3 linked regions of the Cohaesibacter gelatinilyticus genome follow. The protein of the gene in region 2 interacts with the protein of the main gene of each other region in a pairwise test. Links are inferred from orthologs where the notes say so. Each region holds a gene or a part of one and is shown on either strand. Other genes may lie near its edges. The genes, in order: dnaQ, CRO57_RS23445 and dnaE.

Region 1 (4,758 bases), on a different replicon or contig from region 2:
ATCCTGACCATCGTCTCGATTTTGTTGATCCCGGTAATACTGATCCTGCGGTGGCTCTTCATGTCCGGTTCGTGTGCCCAGTATATTGCGCAAGCGCATGAACAGGACAACGGCAATAACCAGGAATATTAGGGAGACGGGATCCATTATAATGAGCCTTTTTGATCAAGAATGTTGAGAGAAACCCCTGCAAGTTTCATCTTTTCTCTCTATATGTAGGGAAAGGATCGGTTCAAATCCAGAATCGAGTGTCCTTCGTGGTAAAAAAACACAGACTTTTGAAGAAAGCAAAACCCCATTATGCAAAGATCCATCTTCCCCTTTGTTCCTTTTCTGCTTTTGATCGTCCCGATTTTGGAAATCGGGGTGTTCATTCTGATTGGCGGACAAATCGGGGTTGCCTTCACCTTGTTGGGTATCGTGTTGACCGCTTTGATCGGCTCCATTTTGCTACGCAAGCAAGGTTTGGCTTTGCTTGGGCAAGTCCAAAGTGAATTCAATCAGGGCAAGGTTCCAGGCAAAGCTTTGGCACATGGCGTTATGCTGTTGGTAGCTGGTTTGCTTCTTCTAACCCCTGGTTTTGTAACCGATAGCTTGGGCTTTCTGCTATTTGTGCCCCCAGTTCGGGACGGCATCTGGTCTTTCTTTGCTTCTCGTATGACCGTGCAAAGCTTTGGCGCAGGTGGCAGCGGCTTTGAGCAAAAGTCTGGCGCGCAATTTTATCATTCGGAGCAATATTACGAATATCAGAACCAGAATGCCCGTGATGATCGTTCATCCGATCCGTCCATCATTGATCTGGATGACGCCGATTTCGACGAGGTTTCCAACAAACCAGGACTGCGCTCACCCGATGGCTCTTCCCCTTGGTCAGATTCGAACAAGAAAGAGTAGCATTTTCACGACCTGATCCACCTTCTGACAAGAAAGCTGGGTAAAGATGCCAAAAGCCGGGCAGGCTTGAGCCTCACGCTTGTCTCCCTTGCCCTGACATGCTAGGCCGCTAACAGAGTTGTGGGTCTTATTCGATGCATGTGGCCCGAAAATGAACGTATTTAAAATCAGGATATGACTTCCATGAGCGACGCACAAGACAACGGCGCAAGCCAAGGCCAGGAAATTCAAATGCCAAACCTGCGCATTCTGGCGCAGTACATCAAGGATCTTTCCTTCGAGAACCCAAATGCACCGGATTCTTTGCGTCCACGCGAAAATGCACCTGAGATCAACATTCAGATCAACGTGAATGCCGCTCCTCTGTCCGAGTCCGAGTTTGAAGCAGAGCTGACCCTGAATGCTACCGCTCAAGACGGTGAGACCACCCTGTTCAACGTTGAGCTATTGTTTGCTGGCGTCTTCGCTATCGAGAATGTCCCACAGGATCAGCTGCATCCGTTTGTCATGATCGAATGCCCACGCATGTTATTCCCATTTGCTCGTCAGGTTATTTCTGATGCCACCATGCGCGGTGGTTTCCCTCCGCTCAATGTCGATCCAATCGACTTCGCTGCTCTTTATCGTCAGCGCATGATGGAACTGGCAGCTCAAGAGCAGGAAAACCAGACCCAGCAGTAAGAGCTGGATTCTCTTTCGAAACAAATTTCGTTTTGAAAGTAAAATATCAAAAAGGCCAGTTGATCGTTTCAGCTGGCTTTTTTATTTCTATTGCAATGGGTGCGTAACAATCCTTGAACTTATTGGCTTGTTTCGCTTTCCGACTCCGCAATCATCTCAGATTTTTCCATATATTGCAGCCAGAGGCTCTCGACTTTTCCTTCACTGATAAACTTCTCATGCAGGGTGATATCAACTTCGGTCAGGCGTGAAGTGAGAGATATTGGACGTTGTTTCGCTGGCGCTCTTTTCAGACTGACGGTTCCGTCTTCGGCAATGGTTTGACCAAGATCTGCTTCTTCCGAGAGAATAAGGGATGTTTGCCTACCACCAATCAGTTCCAGATAGACATCTGCCAGGATCTCGCTATCGAGCAACGCGCCATGGAGTGTACGCTTGGCATTGTCGATACCAAATCGATTGCAGAGTGCATCGAGGCTATTGGGGCCGGTGGGGAATTTCTGTCTTGCCAACACAAGGCTATCAATCACGAGATCATTATTGATCAAAGGGAAACCCGCTTCTTTGAGTTCCCAATTGAGAAATTTGACATCAAAGCCTGCATTATGCGCGATCAGGGGAGTGCCGGCGATGAAGTCATGGAAATCTTGAGCAACTTCGGCAAATTTGGGTTTATCCGACAGAAACTCTTCCGATAGACCATGAACCTTGAAGGCCTCTTCAGGCATATCGCGCTCGGGATTGATATAGACGTGAAAATTGTTACCGGATGGGAGATGATTAATCAGCTCCACGCATCCGATCTCGACCACACGATCCCCTTTGAAAGGGTCAAGACCGGTCGTCTCGGTATCGAATGCAATTTCACGAAGCGCCATTTTTTCCAATCCTTATAACAATTACGATCTCGATTCGCTTATGAAACAAGACTTCATTCAGTCTTTCTTGTTGTGTTTCAACTCTTCCACAATCCGGGCGACTTGCTCTTTAGCTTCGATCATACCGTTTCCGGTTTCAATTACATAGTCCGCCCGTTTGCGCTTCTCTGCATCTGGCATTTGTCGTGCTTTAATTGCCTCAAACTTTTCCACGCTCATACCGGGCCGTGCAAGCACTCTTTCCCGCTGAATATCTTCCGGTGCTGATACCACAACTATAACGTCACAGCGAGCCGTTGCATTTGTTTCAAACAATAGTGGAATATCCAGTACAACGCATTCGGCACCGTCTTTCACTGCACGCTCAAAAAATGTCTGCTCTTCTTCATGAACCAGCGGATGAATGATGGATTCCAGCTTTTTCATCGCTGCATCATCATTCAGAACCACTTTGGCAAGAGCATGCCTATTCACACCATCTTGATTTGTGGTACCGGGGAAAGTTGCTTCAATAAGCGGAGCTGCTTTCCCCTTATAAAGCCGGTGAACCGACGCATCAGCATCATGCAAGGGGCATCCGAGCTCGACAAACATTTGCCCGGTTGTCGATTTGCCCATGCCAATGGAGCCAGTCAGGCCAATTTTGATCATTTAAATTCCTCTCCAAAGGCATTCGTGTTTATTGCTTCGTGTAACTAAGCGCTCAAAACCAGTTTACGAAGATGATCGGTGACTTCCGGACGGCTGCCAAACCATCGTTCAAAGCCCGGGACCGCCTGATGCAGCAGCATTCCCAAGCCATCAACAATAGGATTGCCTTGTTTTTCGGCTTGCAGAAGCAAATCTGTCTTGAGCGGGCTATAGACAATATCTGTAACCAGTGCGTCTTCAGATAGGGTTTTGAGATCTATTTCCAATTCTGGTTGGCCGGTCATACCCAAGGCTGTCGTATTCACCAATAGAGAACGGTCAGAAAGAACATTGCTTCGTTCTTTCCAGTCAATGGCGTAAACCTGACCCTCAAATCCCAAATCGTTGAAGAGATCCACAATGGCATCGCTGCGTGCTTTGGTACGATTGGTAACGGCAATCTGGAAGCCTCGCTCCAGCAATCCATCTATGATAGGACGGCTTGCTCCACCTGCACCAAGGATCAAAGCTTTTTTGATCGGATCATTTTGATCCCAGTTCGGTTTGTTTTGATCAATATTGGCTAAAAAACCATAACCGTCTGTATTATCAGCATGGATCTTTCCGTCTTCAATCCAGAGTGTATTGGCGGCTTTAAGACGTTTTGCGGTTGGATGGATCACATCCACATGTTCCAGAACAGTTTCCTTATGGGGGATAGTAATATTCCCTCCGAGATAGCCATCTTGTGCAAAGCCCGTTATAAAATTCTTCAAATCATGGGGATCGACTGAAATTTTCTCATATTTTCCAGATAGTTGCTTCGATGTTAGCCAATGGTTGTGAATTATTGGGGATTTTGAATGAGATATTGGAAAACCTATTACGAAAGCTTTCTTCGGCTCGGTGCCATTCTTTTGTTCTGACATCAAAATGATCCGGTATTTTGTCTTCACGCTATTCCTGATCTTTCGATCAGGGTTGCAAACAGTGCGCTTCGCACTTGCCTATCGACCGTCACAAAAAGAAGGATTTCCTTTCGTGGGATTAAAAATTTCATGTTTCGGTAGCAGTACCAAACAACAAGCCATGCTCGGCACGCAGATAGCCAAGGAGTGGAAGCAATGGTAGCCCCAGAATGGTGAAATAATCGCCTTCGATTTTTTCGAAAAGCTGAACGCCAATCCCTTCCAGCTGATAGCACCCAACAGATGAACGAACTGCGTCTCCTACTTGTGCCATATATTGGCCAACTTCCTCAGGTGTCAGAGATCGCATCGTCAACGTCGCAGTTGAGACGATTTCCCAGAGGATTTCGCCATCTTTTGCGCAACAAACTGCAGAATGCAGATTATGGCTTTTGCCTGCCAAGGCCAAAAGCTGACGGCGGGCTTGTGCATCATCTTCCGGTTTATTGAAGCGTTGATCACCAGAGCCAAGGGTCTGATCCGCACCAATCACCAATTTTCCAGGGTTTCTGGCAGAAACATCCATCGCTTTGGCCTGTGCCAGGATGGAAGCAATATCTTCCGGTGGAGCTCCTGCCTCCAGCAAAGGCTTTTCAGCGGCACGTTCGTCAATATCGGCAGCTTCGCAGGAAAAGCTCAGGCCGGCATTTTCAAGGAGCTGAGAACGCGCCCGACTTTTGGAGGCAAGGATGAGAGAGGTTTGCATC
Region 2 (4,939 bases):
AGAATTTCATCTGGATGCTCTTAAGCCAGGGTGTGTTTTCCGGGCTACAATGGCTTCTGGTTATTTTGCTCGCTCGTGGTGGTGGTGCCGAACATGTGGGCCAATATGGATTGGCATTGGCATTGACCACTCCAGTTCAGATCTTCTTCAATCTTTCATTGCGCACTGTCTATGTCACCTATCGTGGTGAGGACCATTCTTTTGGAACATTTTGGCGCCTTCGGCTCCTGAGTCTGATCCCGGCAACCTTTCTTATCATTGCCCTCGCATTCATCTTTGGAGATGGCCCGCAAGTGCGATTGGTAATCTTGCTGGTCGCCATTGCAAAAATGGCAGAAGCCTCCTCTGACATGCTGTATGCCCTGCCGCAACGGGTGAACCAGATGGACAAGGTCGGCAAGAGCATGATGGTGCGTGCGATTATAAGCACTGCCCTGTTCGCTCTTCTTTATTGGACCAGTCAGGACATTGTTCTGTCTCTCGCCTGTTATGCAGCTGGTTGGGTTGGGGTTCTACTCTTTTTCGATCGTCTTGTCATGGCCGCACCCTATCGCGACAAGAATGCCGAGCGGCACGGACTAAGCGGATCTGCGCTCTTCTCTCTTGCCAAACATGCGATGCCGATTGGGTTGGCCAGTTTCGCTACAGCCATCGCCATCAATATACCTCGGTTGATGCTGGAACAAAGTGCTGGCACGGCTGAACTCGGTATTTTTGCAGCTCTTACCTATTTCATCTTGCTTGGCAGCATGGTGGTGAATGTTCTGGGGCAAGCGGTTCGCTCACCTCTGGCCACGGCCTATGAGCAAGCCAATGGCAAACGGTTTTGGGCAATTATCGGCACTGGTTCCTGCATTGCAATCGGAATGGGCATCATCTTCTGGTTAGGCACCCTGATAATTGGAGAATGGGTATTGAGAGTGGTTTACGGATCAGAATTTGCTGTCCATTCCACACTTTTTTGCACGATCGGCCTTATCTCCATGCCTGTGTTCCTGGGCACATTTCTTGGCTTCTGTCTGCCGTCAGCCGGGTCTTACCAGCTCTGCCTCTATGCAGCCCTTTTCTCACTGATCGCATCGTTTGGCGCATCCATGATTTTGGTGCCTGTTCAAGGTGCGGAAGGCGCTGCATGGGCCTATGGCTGGTTTGGCTGTGCTGCCAGCTTGCAGATGTTGCTCTTGATCCGACAATGGCTAAAGCGCGCAAGCATGAAGAATCGGTCAGTATCCAACCGTTAGGTTCTACTCAAAGGATGTCCTTGATCGAATGGCCTGCAGGAGTGTGCCTTCATCCAGATAATCCAGTTCGCCACCGATTGGCACTCCGTGTGCCAATTGCGAGATGCGGATTCTCTCAAAGGTTGGATTATCAGCTTGTAAATCCTTAGCCTGATTTTGCAGTTGATCAGTGATGTAGTGGGCTGTTGTCTGACCCTCTACGGTGGCATTGACTGCCAGAATGATCTCTCTAATGTCACCCTTGGCCGTACGTACCAGAAGTCCGGGAATATTCAGATCGTCCGGTCCAATACCATCGAGCGGTGATAATGTGCCGCCCAAAACATGATAGGCAGCATTGACAACACCTGCTCTCTCCAGCGCCCAGAGGTCGGAGACATCTTCAACCACAACCAAAAGCGCAGGATCGCGCCGCCGATCGGTACAGATTGTGCAGGGGCTGGCACTGTCGATATTTCCGCAGGTCTCGCAAATCTGAACCTTGGTGACGGCCTGATTGATGGCGTCCGCCAGCGGCACCAGCAATTGGTCTTTCTTCTTGATCAGATGCAACGCCACTCGTCGGGCAGAACGCGGGCCAAGCCCGGGCAATTTGGCCAGAAGCTGGATCAGCTTTTCGATTTCCGGTCCTGCTACTCTGTTTGCCATGGGCTTGCCTGTGTCTTTTTCTTCAAATCGTGATCCAGTTTTAGACCATGTCGCGATGAGTTGACCTCACTTTGAATGGTCTAACTCCTTGCTGGCGCTAATCTTTTGCCTTGGCTTGTGAAAGCAAACCAGCGAGGCAGGCACTAGAATGGCATTTTCATGCCCGCCGGGAGGCCCAGATCACCGCTCATCTGCTGGACTTTTTCCTGCATCGCTGCTTCTACCTTTGTCTTCGCATCGTTGTGCGCAGCCATGATCAGGTCTTCCAGGATTTCAGCTTCCTCCGCATTGATGAGAGATGGATCTACGGACATTCCCTTCATCTCACCCTTACCGGAGAGAACCACTTTGACAAGGCCGGCACCTGCTGTACCTTCAGCTTCCATTTCGGCCACTTCTTCCTGCATCTGAGCCATCTTGGCCTGCATTTCCTTGGCCTTCTTCATCATCTTCATCATATCCATGATGCAAATCCTTCTTTTCTCAACGCTTCACGAAGCAGCTATTGGCCAGTCCAATTTGGCCCGTCAGGTGAGTTTGAAATCTATATGCCGCTACAAGGGGGCAAATTCAAGAGCTGAGGAAAACAAGATTAGAGATCATCATCCAGTCCAAAACTGTCATCGTCACGCAAACTCATTTCCAGCAAATTCTGATCTGTCAATTCTGCTGCATCTTCGACAACCGGTGCCAGATAGTCCTCTTCGAAATCCCGATTGATGCGTACATCAACGATCTTTACGCCCGGGAAATGTTTTCGAACAGCTTCAACAGTAGGATGAGCGTCTGCATCATCGCGCGCTTTCTGGACTGCCTGCTCTTTGCGTTGCGACAGCGTATCCTGTCCATGCTCGCGTGACACTTCAATCGACCAGCGTTGACCAGTCCAGTCCTGCAAACGACGGTTCAATTTGGCAATCAATGCCTGATCAGGACGATCCTGAAAGGCAATTTCCAAGAAGCCCTGACGCACGGATACGGGGCGAACATTCTGTTCCAGCGCAATTTTGAGAGCAATATCACGGTTCTTGCCTGCAAGACCGACAATCTGCTCAAAACGCGTGATCTGCATGTTGCCCGTTTTGGGCTTGCTTGTCTGTTGCTGACTGGCATCCTTTTGCTTGTCGGCCAAGGCATCATCGCTTTGGCTGGCGACAAGTCGCAAATTCGCAGGCTTTACAGGAGCTTGCTCGATAGTACCAACGCTTTGCTGCGGACTTCCGGACACTGCTGCCAAATTGCCGTGACGCGCCATAGCTGTTGGACCGGATGGCCGTCCAATTGGCGGTGCCTCTGTTGGCTGGCCATTTGAGCTTGCTGGAACTGTGGCATCCGGCGGTGTGGAAGGCCCAGAGCCGGCACCAGATGGCATCGGAGGGCGGAAATCCTTGTTGGTCAGCATCTTCAAGGCTTCATCAGGGGTTGGCAGATCAGCAACGTAAGCCATACGCACCAATACCATCTCAGCCGATGCCAGAGGTCGAGGCGAGGATTGTACCTCGGACAGACCTTTAAGCAACATTTGCCACGCCCGGGATAGAACGCGCACCGACAAACTCTGCGCATATTCGCGCCCACGGGTCTTTTCGCTTTCCGTTGCCGCCGCATCCGAATGAGCATCTGGTGTCAACTTCAAACGAGTGACCAGATGAACAAAATCAGCCAGATCGGACAGAACGATTGAAGGTTCCGCGCCAATATCATATTGCTCCTTGAGCTCTTGCAGGGCAGCAGCAATATCCCCCTTCATCAGTGCCTCAAATAGATCGATTATGCGAGCTCTGTCTGCCAGTCCAAGCATCTGACGTGTCGTTTCCGCTGTAATCTTGCCTGCGCCATGCGCGATGGCCTGATCCAATAACGAGAGTGAGTCACGAGCTGAACCTTCGCCTGCCCTTGCAATCATCTGCAAGGCATCTTCCTCGATATCGACCTGCTCTTTTTCGCAGATCTTACCCATATAATCAGCCATGACACGGGCATCAATACGACGCAGATCAAAGCGTTGGCAGCGGGACAGGACGGTAACGGGAACTTTGCGGATCTCGGTGGTCGCGAAGATGAATTTCACGTGCTCGGGTGGCTCTTCCAGCGTTTTCAGCAGGCCGTTAAAGGCTGCTGTGGAGAGCATATGCACCTCATCGATGATATAGACTTTGTAACGGGCGCTAACCGGTTTATAGCGTGCAGCTTCGATAATTTCACGAATATCATTGATCGAAGTATGAGAGGCAGCATCCATTTCCATGATATCGACATGGCGGCCTTCCATAATGGCCTGGCAATGAATGCCCAATTCTTTCATCTCGATCGTCGGGGTATCGATCTTGCCTTCAATCTCATAATTGAGGGCTCGAGCAAGGATACGGGCTGTGGTGGTTTTACCTACTCCACGCACACCGGTCATCATATAGGCTTGGGCAATACGACCTGTGGCGAAAGCATTGGTAAGAGTGCGCACAAGTGGGTCCTGCCCCACCATGTCTTCAAAGCTTTGCGGACGATATTTACGCGCCAGAACACGATAGCCCTGCTTGAGAGCTTCGCCAGCTTCGCTCTGTTCCATGCCAGCCTTGGTATCGTCCATTCGCTGCGCCCTTTGCCTTCTACCAATCTCTCAGGAAAGTTTTCCCACCAAGAAGATGTACAACTTTATCACGGGCACAAACAAGGGGCCAAGTACACCCATGCAAAGACAATGTGCCTGGGGCTTGTAAAGATTACCAAATTGTAAGAGGAGATAAGTGGAAGGCTGAACAGATGACCCGCTCTTTAACTCGTTAGGGCTGCTTCCTTCCGGACCTGACCCGGTTGGCGAGGGGAACGTCCATTGCCAACCTTCCGCCTTCCATATGTCATCTTGTCGATGCTAAAGCAAGAGGAGAAGTGATTCACTTGTGTGCTTTTTCGTCATAATTATGCTCATTGATATCAAGGATTGCGAAAATATGTCCGACTTTGTACTCGATACCCGCCTTGAAGCCGATACCTTCCCACTCTGCGAGTTGGAGCTTTGCACCGTCCGTCTGGCGAAGGACGCCAATTATCCT
Region 3 (5,971 bases), on a different replicon or contig from region 2:
GCTTTTCTCGGGGTACGATGTTTATTGAAAAAAACGCTTGAAATAAGAACAAAACATATACATAATAAGTTCAAATAAAGAACTTTGAGGTGTAGTAATGATTATTCGTGATGTGCTGGCGCTTGGTTCCCTGATCACCTTCATGTCCATGTTGAGCCTTTGGACTGAAGTCCTGGCTCGACTCTCAAGCTAAATTCCTTATTGCTGCCTTCCTTTGAAGCTTGCTGTAAAAAACGTCACAAGATTTATCGGAAAGCAGGGGGGAACAAGAATGCCGGTCTTGGTGTTTTAGCATCGGTCTTTTAGACTGCATGCTTGGCTAGGAAAGGACGTCTTGTTATGGCTGAACTAAACAGTGATTTGAAATTCATTCATCTTCATGTGCATTCAGCCTATTCCTTGCTGGAAGGTGCTCTCCCTGTCGGCAAATTGATCAAGCAGGCATTGAAAGCCGATATGCCTGCGGTGGCCATGACAGATACGCGTAATTTGTTTGGCGCATTGGAGTTTTCGCAAAAAGCTGTAGGTGAGGGCCTGCAACCTATTCTGGGATGCCAGATCGAGGTTGATTTTGGTGATCCAGCGCAAGCAGATGCATCCGGCTTCAAACTACCATCTCTTGTCTTCATTGGTATGAATGATGAAGGATGGTCTAATCTTGTCCGCCTCGTCAGTCGCTCATTTCTTGCCTCTCATGATGACGCAGATCCCCATGTTAGCATTGATGATGTTCGCGAATTTTCGAGCGGCATGATCTGTCTTACTGGTGGGGGCAATGGACCGATTGATGGCCCTCTCGTTCACCATCATGTGGAAGTTGCCGGTGCACGTCTTTCTCAACTGAAAGAGATGTTTGGTGATCGCCTCTATATAGAGGTGATGCGTCATGGTTTGCCGGATGAACATGTCGTTGAACCGCAACTACTCGATCTCGCCTATGAAATGCATCTGCCGCTGGTCGCTACCAATGACGTTTATTTTTCTGAACGAGAAGATTTCGAAGCCCATGATGCGTTGATTGCCATTGCCGAAGGCAAGGTGCTTGTTATGGATGATAGACGCCGTCTGACACCAGAGCATTATTTCAAAAGTCAGGAGGAGATGGCAGAGCTCTTTTCTGATTTGCCAGAGGCAATAGAAAATACAATCGAGATTGCAAGGCGATGTCACGCGAGAGCCCGAACCATCAATCCGATCTTACCACGTTTTGCTGGTGCAGATGCCGATCCTGCCGAAGCAGAAAAACATGAGGCGGCTGAATTGCGCCGTCAGGCGGAAGAGGGTTTGCGTCGCCGGATTGAAATACATGGTATCTCTCCAGATATGCAGGAGCAGGACTATTGGGATCGACTTAAGTTTGAACTTGATATCATTGAGAACATGAAATTCCCCGGTTACTTCCTGATCGTTGCGGATTTTATCAAATGGGCCAAGGATCAGGATATTCCAGTTGGCCCGGGCCGTGGTTCCGGTGCTGGCTCGCTTGTGGCTTATTCCCTTACCATTACTGATCTGGATCCCCTGCGATTTGCCTTGCTGTTCGAACGTTTCCTCAACCCGGAACGCGTCTCCATGCCCGATTTCGATATTGATTTCTGTCAGGATCGGCGTGAGGAAGTGATCCTCTATGTTCAGCGCAAATATGGCCGCGATAATGTAGGGCAGATCATTACATATGGTACGCTTCAGGCTCGCGCAGTGTTGCGAGATGTCGGTCGTGTCTTGCAGATGCCATTTGGTCAAGTCGACAAGCTCTGCAAAATGGTGCCGATGAAAGGTGCTGTATCAGTTTCCCTGCCTGAGGCGTTGGAGCAGGAACCCCGTCTAACGGATGCGCGCAAGGAAGAAGAGATTGTTGATCGCCTGATCAATATGTCGCTCAAGCTCGAAGGGCTTTATCGACATGCGTCCACTCATGCCGCTGGTATTGTTATTGGGGACCGCTCGCTCGATAAATTGGTACCGATGTATCGAGATCCACGCTCCGATATGCCGGTAACCCAATATAATATGAAATGGGTCGAGCAAGCGGGGCTGGTGAAGTTTGACTTCTTGGGCCTTAAGACCCTGACGGTGCTGGATACGGCTGTTCGGTTCGTGAAACAGCGCGATATTGATATCAACCTGGCTGAAATTCCGATTGACGATAAAGCTTCCTATGAGATTTTGGCCAAAGGTGAGACCGTTGGGGTTTTCCAGCTGGAATCCATGGGCATGCGCAAAGCACTTTTGGATATGAAACCTGACCAATTCGAAGACATCATTGCTATCGTGGCGCTTTATCGTCCAGGACCAATGGCCAATATTCCGACCTATTGTGCGCGAAAGCGTGGCGATGAAACCTTCGAGTATATGCATGAGTTGCTCGAATCCGTTCTCAAGGAAACCTATGGCATCATCATCTATCAGGAACAGGTGATGCAGATCGCCCAGATTCTCTCCGGCTACTCACTTGGTGAAGCGGATATGCTGCGCCGAGCCATGGGTAAGAAAATCCGTGAGGAGATGGAAAAGCAGCGGGTTCGTTTCTGTGATGGTGCGGAAGAGCGTGGCGTGAAACGAGAACAAGCGTCTGAGATTTATGATCTTGTTGCCAAATTTGCCGACTATGGTTTTAACAAATCACACGCTGCTGCCTATGCTTTGGTTGCCTATCAAACGGCTTATATGAAAGCCAATTACCCGGTTGAATTTCTGGCAGCGATCATGACGCTGGATATGAACAATACCGATAAGCTGTCGGAATTCCGCCGTGATGCCATTCGTTTGGGAATTGAGGTGCGTCCTCCTTCCATCAATGAATCGGGTGTTGAATTCGTTGTGAAGGAAGGTGCCATTGTCTACTCCATGGCTGCGATCAAAGGGGTGGGTCAGCCTGCAGCTGAGCATGTTATGGAGGTGCGCGGGGACAAGCCGTTCAAGGATCTGGCAGATTTTGCCAAACGTATCAGTCCGCGGGTTCTTAACAAACGTACCATTGAAAATCTGGCCGCTGCAGGTACCTTTGACTGTCTTAATCCAAACCGGGCGCAAGTTGTTGCGTCAATTGATGTGATCATGGGTGAGGCGGCGCGTGCCAGTCAGAATGCTTCATCCGGGCAAGGTGATATTTTCGGAACTGCCGATATAGAAGTCGCGCCCCTTATTCTTCCTGATATGCGTCCGTGGACCAATGAAGAGAAATTGCAGCGCGAATATGGTGCTGTGGGGTTTTATCTTTCCGCTCACCCATTGGACGACTATATCTCTGTTCTGGAGGAAAAGCGTATTCAGCTCTGGCAACCATTTGAGAATGCGGTCAAGCAAGGTGCCAGTGCTGGTCGATTGGCAGGCACCATTACGGGTCGACAGGAGCGCAAGACCAAAACCGGTAATCGTATGGGGATCATCAATATCTCGGATCCAACTGGTCAGTATGAAGCAGTGCTGTTTTCTGAAGCTTTGCACCGGTTTCGAGATATGCTGGAGCCGGGAAAGACTGTAATTCTGGAAGTGGGAGCAGATGAGCGCCCTGAAGGTGTATCTGTTCGTATCAACAATGTGCGTCCGCTTGATGGGGGGGGCTTGCAGAAGAATATGCGCGTTTTTGTGCGTGATGAGAAACCACTGACGTCCCTTCGCAAACAGCTGGATGAACGTGGTGATGGCGATGTCTCTGTCATCGTCATGATTGATGAGGGCGAATGTGAAGTTGAAATGCGTCTCAAAGGAACATTCTATGTGTCCAATGAGGTGGGCCGTGCACTGAAAGCCATCCCTGGTATTGTCGATGTTCAGGTGGGAAGCTTTTAGATTTCGACGTTTCCCAAATTCTGAAGAGCGTGCATTCTTGCTAAAACCAGTCGAGATTCCTGATTTCTTCGGTTAACAAGTGAATGAAATGGTCCAGTTCCGGCCTTGGCCCCTGACGTGACTGGATGGCGCAATAATAATTGATGCTGATTTGTGGCTCAAACCGTCGTTGTACAACACCGTGATGCCGCCATAGATGGGCCGCCAGTGGCTCGACCACTCCGATTGCCAGACCTTGAGCTACAAGGGAGTAGGCTGTGTGAGAATTGTTGATTTCATAGTTTCTTTTGATTGTTACGCCACGGTCAGCCAATGTTCGATCCAATTCGTCCCAATGCATTGGTCCGTCTGGCATGATGCCAATTACTGATTGTCCGGATAGATCTTCTGGTTCGATGACTGATTTCTTTGCCAATGGATGATCGTGACGGATTATGCATGCCTGGGGTGCCGTTCCCAAAAGCAAGCGTTTGGTATTCTGAAGGTTTGGAAGACCTGAGGCGATGGCTATGTCGACGGAGGCATTCTGCAATCGCATGACGGTTTGTGCCAATCGATGAGAATGGATCGAAATGCGGGTGTTTGGATGTTTTGCGGAAAAACGGCCTACGACTTGCGGAAGTAGCGTGGTGGCTACTGAATGCCCTGCTGCTACGCGAAAAACGTCTGTGCTATTTTCGCGAATGTCTCTGGCAATATTTTCAAGACGATCCAACCCAAGAAAATTTTCCTCTACACTCTCATAGAATTGCAAGCCCGCTCTGGTCAATTCCAGCGATCCCTGTTTGCGTTCGAACAGCTTGAATTTCAGGTTATATTCCAGATCACGGATCAATCGGCTGATAGCCGATTGCGTGACATGCATTTGTGTAGCAGCCCCAACCATGGAACCGGTGATCATGATATAGCGGAATGCTTCCAGTTGACGAAACTTCATGATGATTCCCTATCACATTTTTGCATAACATATTCGATAAAATGATTTGATAAAATGCCTGCTTTTTGGTCTGTAACAGAAAAGAAGATTTAAAGACCATTGAGGGGTCAGGCGTTTATGATCGATTTTCGCGATTGCTATTCAGCAGATTATTTTGAAGCGCGAGAAAGATTTCTCAAGCATGCGAAGGAGTTGGATCTACCCAGTGAGACTTTTTTGCACCCTCAATCCAGCGAGTTTGATCAGGATGTTGCCGTTGATGTGGTTAGAATAGGTTCGATCGAGGCCAAATATGTTCTCTTTGTCACATCTGGCGTACATGGTACTGAATTAACCGCTGGATCTGGCCCGCAATTGCAGATGCTGTCCCATTTCAACGAAAGCTTGCCAGCGGATACGGCTTTGGTTCTCGTTCATGCGATGAATGCTTATGGTTCTGCCAAGCTGACCCGTACCGATGAGAATAATGTCGATCCGAATCGTAACATTCGTGCCGACTTCTCAAAACTCCCCGTAAATGAATCTTATAGAGAGCTGCATTCTGCTCTTTGCCCTAAAGAGTGGCAGGGAGAGGGGCGTGAGAAAGCGGATGCAGGTATCACGCATTATGTAGAAGAGAAGGGCGTGCTGGCGCTGACACAGGATGTGTTGCAGGGACAATATGAATATCCTGATGGGATCTTCTATGGCGGCAAAACTGAGAGTTGGTGTGTGAGCAATTTCACGCAGATCGTCAAAGACCATGCCAAAGATGCTGATCAAATTGCTATTGTTGATATCCATACTGGTGTCGGCCCTTACGGGTTTGGCGAAGTCATGCGCGTTGATCGTCCTGCACCTGCTGATGTGGAGTGGGAGAATATCGGCGGTTTTGTCTGCGATATTCTGGATCGGGCAGATTGCCCGAAAGCACCTATCAAGATTCTTCTTGAGTTTGGTACTTATGAGTTCGATCGGGTGCTGACAGGTTTACGTGGGGACAATTGGCTTCGTCATCATGGGGATCCGCAATCGTCGTGGGGACGGCAGATCAAGCGGAACCTGCGAGATGCCCTTTTTGCCAATGACGAGAAATGGTTGGGTGACATCTCTCGGCAGAGTTTGGAAGTGTGCGAGGCAACATTACAGGAATTGAAAGGTGCAAGTGAAACTATTTAGTCTGTGGTTGTGGATTGGTTGAATTTCTCTGTGAGAGAGTGGGGATTGTTCAGACAAATAGCTGAAATGTCCATATTTACTCTT

The links.
Region 1: the proteins of CRO57_RS23445 (region 2) and dnaQ interact in binary tests that used the Escherichia coli proteins (3 or more experiments, as listed by UniProt). The link is inferred for Cohaesibacter gelatinilyticus from one-to-one orthologs.
Region 3: the proteins of CRO57_RS23445 (region 2) and dnaE interact in binary tests that used the Escherichia coli proteins (3 or more experiments, as listed by UniProt). The link is inferred for Cohaesibacter gelatinilyticus from one-to-one orthologs.

The regions. Positions count from the first base shown.
Region 1 is NZ_OBEL01000003.1:209,688-214,445, reverse strand. Bases 575-3,353 are described here. They hold dnaQ (DNA polymerase III subunit epsilon), read right to left. Parts: upstream 2,454-3,353; coding sequence 1,695-2,453; downstream 575-1,694. Other genes in these bases: CRO57_RS14845 (shikimate dehydrogenase), read right to left, coding at 3,149-3,353; coaE (dephospho-CoA kinase), read right to left, coding at 2,511-3,104; secB (protein-export chaperone SecB), read left to right, coding at 1,078-1,575; CRO57_RS14865 (FxsA family protein), read left to right, coding at 575-894. In the rest of the region: CRO57_RS14870 (Tim44/TimA family putative adaptor protein), read right to left, coding at 1-147; more of CRO57_RS14865, read left to right, coding at 301-574; more of CRO57_RS14845, read right to left, coding at 3,354-4,012; CRO57_RS14840 (Maf-like protein), read right to left, coding at 4,140-4,757. UniProt on the Escherichia coli protein: DNA polymerase III is a complex, multichain enzyme responsible for most of the replicative synthesis in bacteria. The epsilon subunit contain the editing function and is a proofreading 3'-5' exonuclease.
Region 2 is NZ_OBEL01000010.1:8,769-13,707, reverse strand. The notes cover bases 1,980-4,939. They hold CRO57_RS23445 (DNA polymerase III subunit gamma/tau), read right to left. Parts: upstream 4,477-4,939; coding sequence 2,482-4,476; downstream 1,980-2,481. Other genes in these bases: CRO57_RS23435 (HIT family protein), read left to right, coding at 4,838-4,939; CRO57_RS23450 (YbaB/EbfC family nucleoid-associated protein), read right to left, coding at 2,033-2,353. In the rest of the region: CRO57_RS23460 (lipopolysaccharide biosynthesis protein), read left to right, coding at 1-1,241; recombination mediator RecR, read right to left, coding at 1,245-1,889. UniProt on the Escherichia coli protein: Part of the beta sliding clamp loading complex, which hydrolyzes ATP to load the beta clamp onto primed DNA to form the DNA replication pre-initiation complex.
Region 3 is NZ_OBEL01000001.1:1,480,113-1,486,083, reverse strand. What follows is about bases 1-3,992. They hold dnaE (DNA polymerase III subunit alpha), read left to right. Parts: upstream 1-339; coding sequence 340-3,792; downstream 3,793-3,992. Other genes in these bases: CRO57_RS06605 (LysR family transcriptional regulator), read right to left, coding at 3,833-3,992. Also shown: more of CRO57_RS06605, read right to left, coding at 3,993-4,729; CRO57_RS06600 (DUF2817 domain-containing protein), read left to right, coding at 4,847-5,887. UniProt on the Escherichia coli protein: DNA polymerase III is a complex, multichain enzyme responsible for most of the replicative synthesis in bacteria. This DNA polymerase also exhibits 3' to 5' exonuclease activity. The alpha chain is the DNA polymerase catalytic subunit.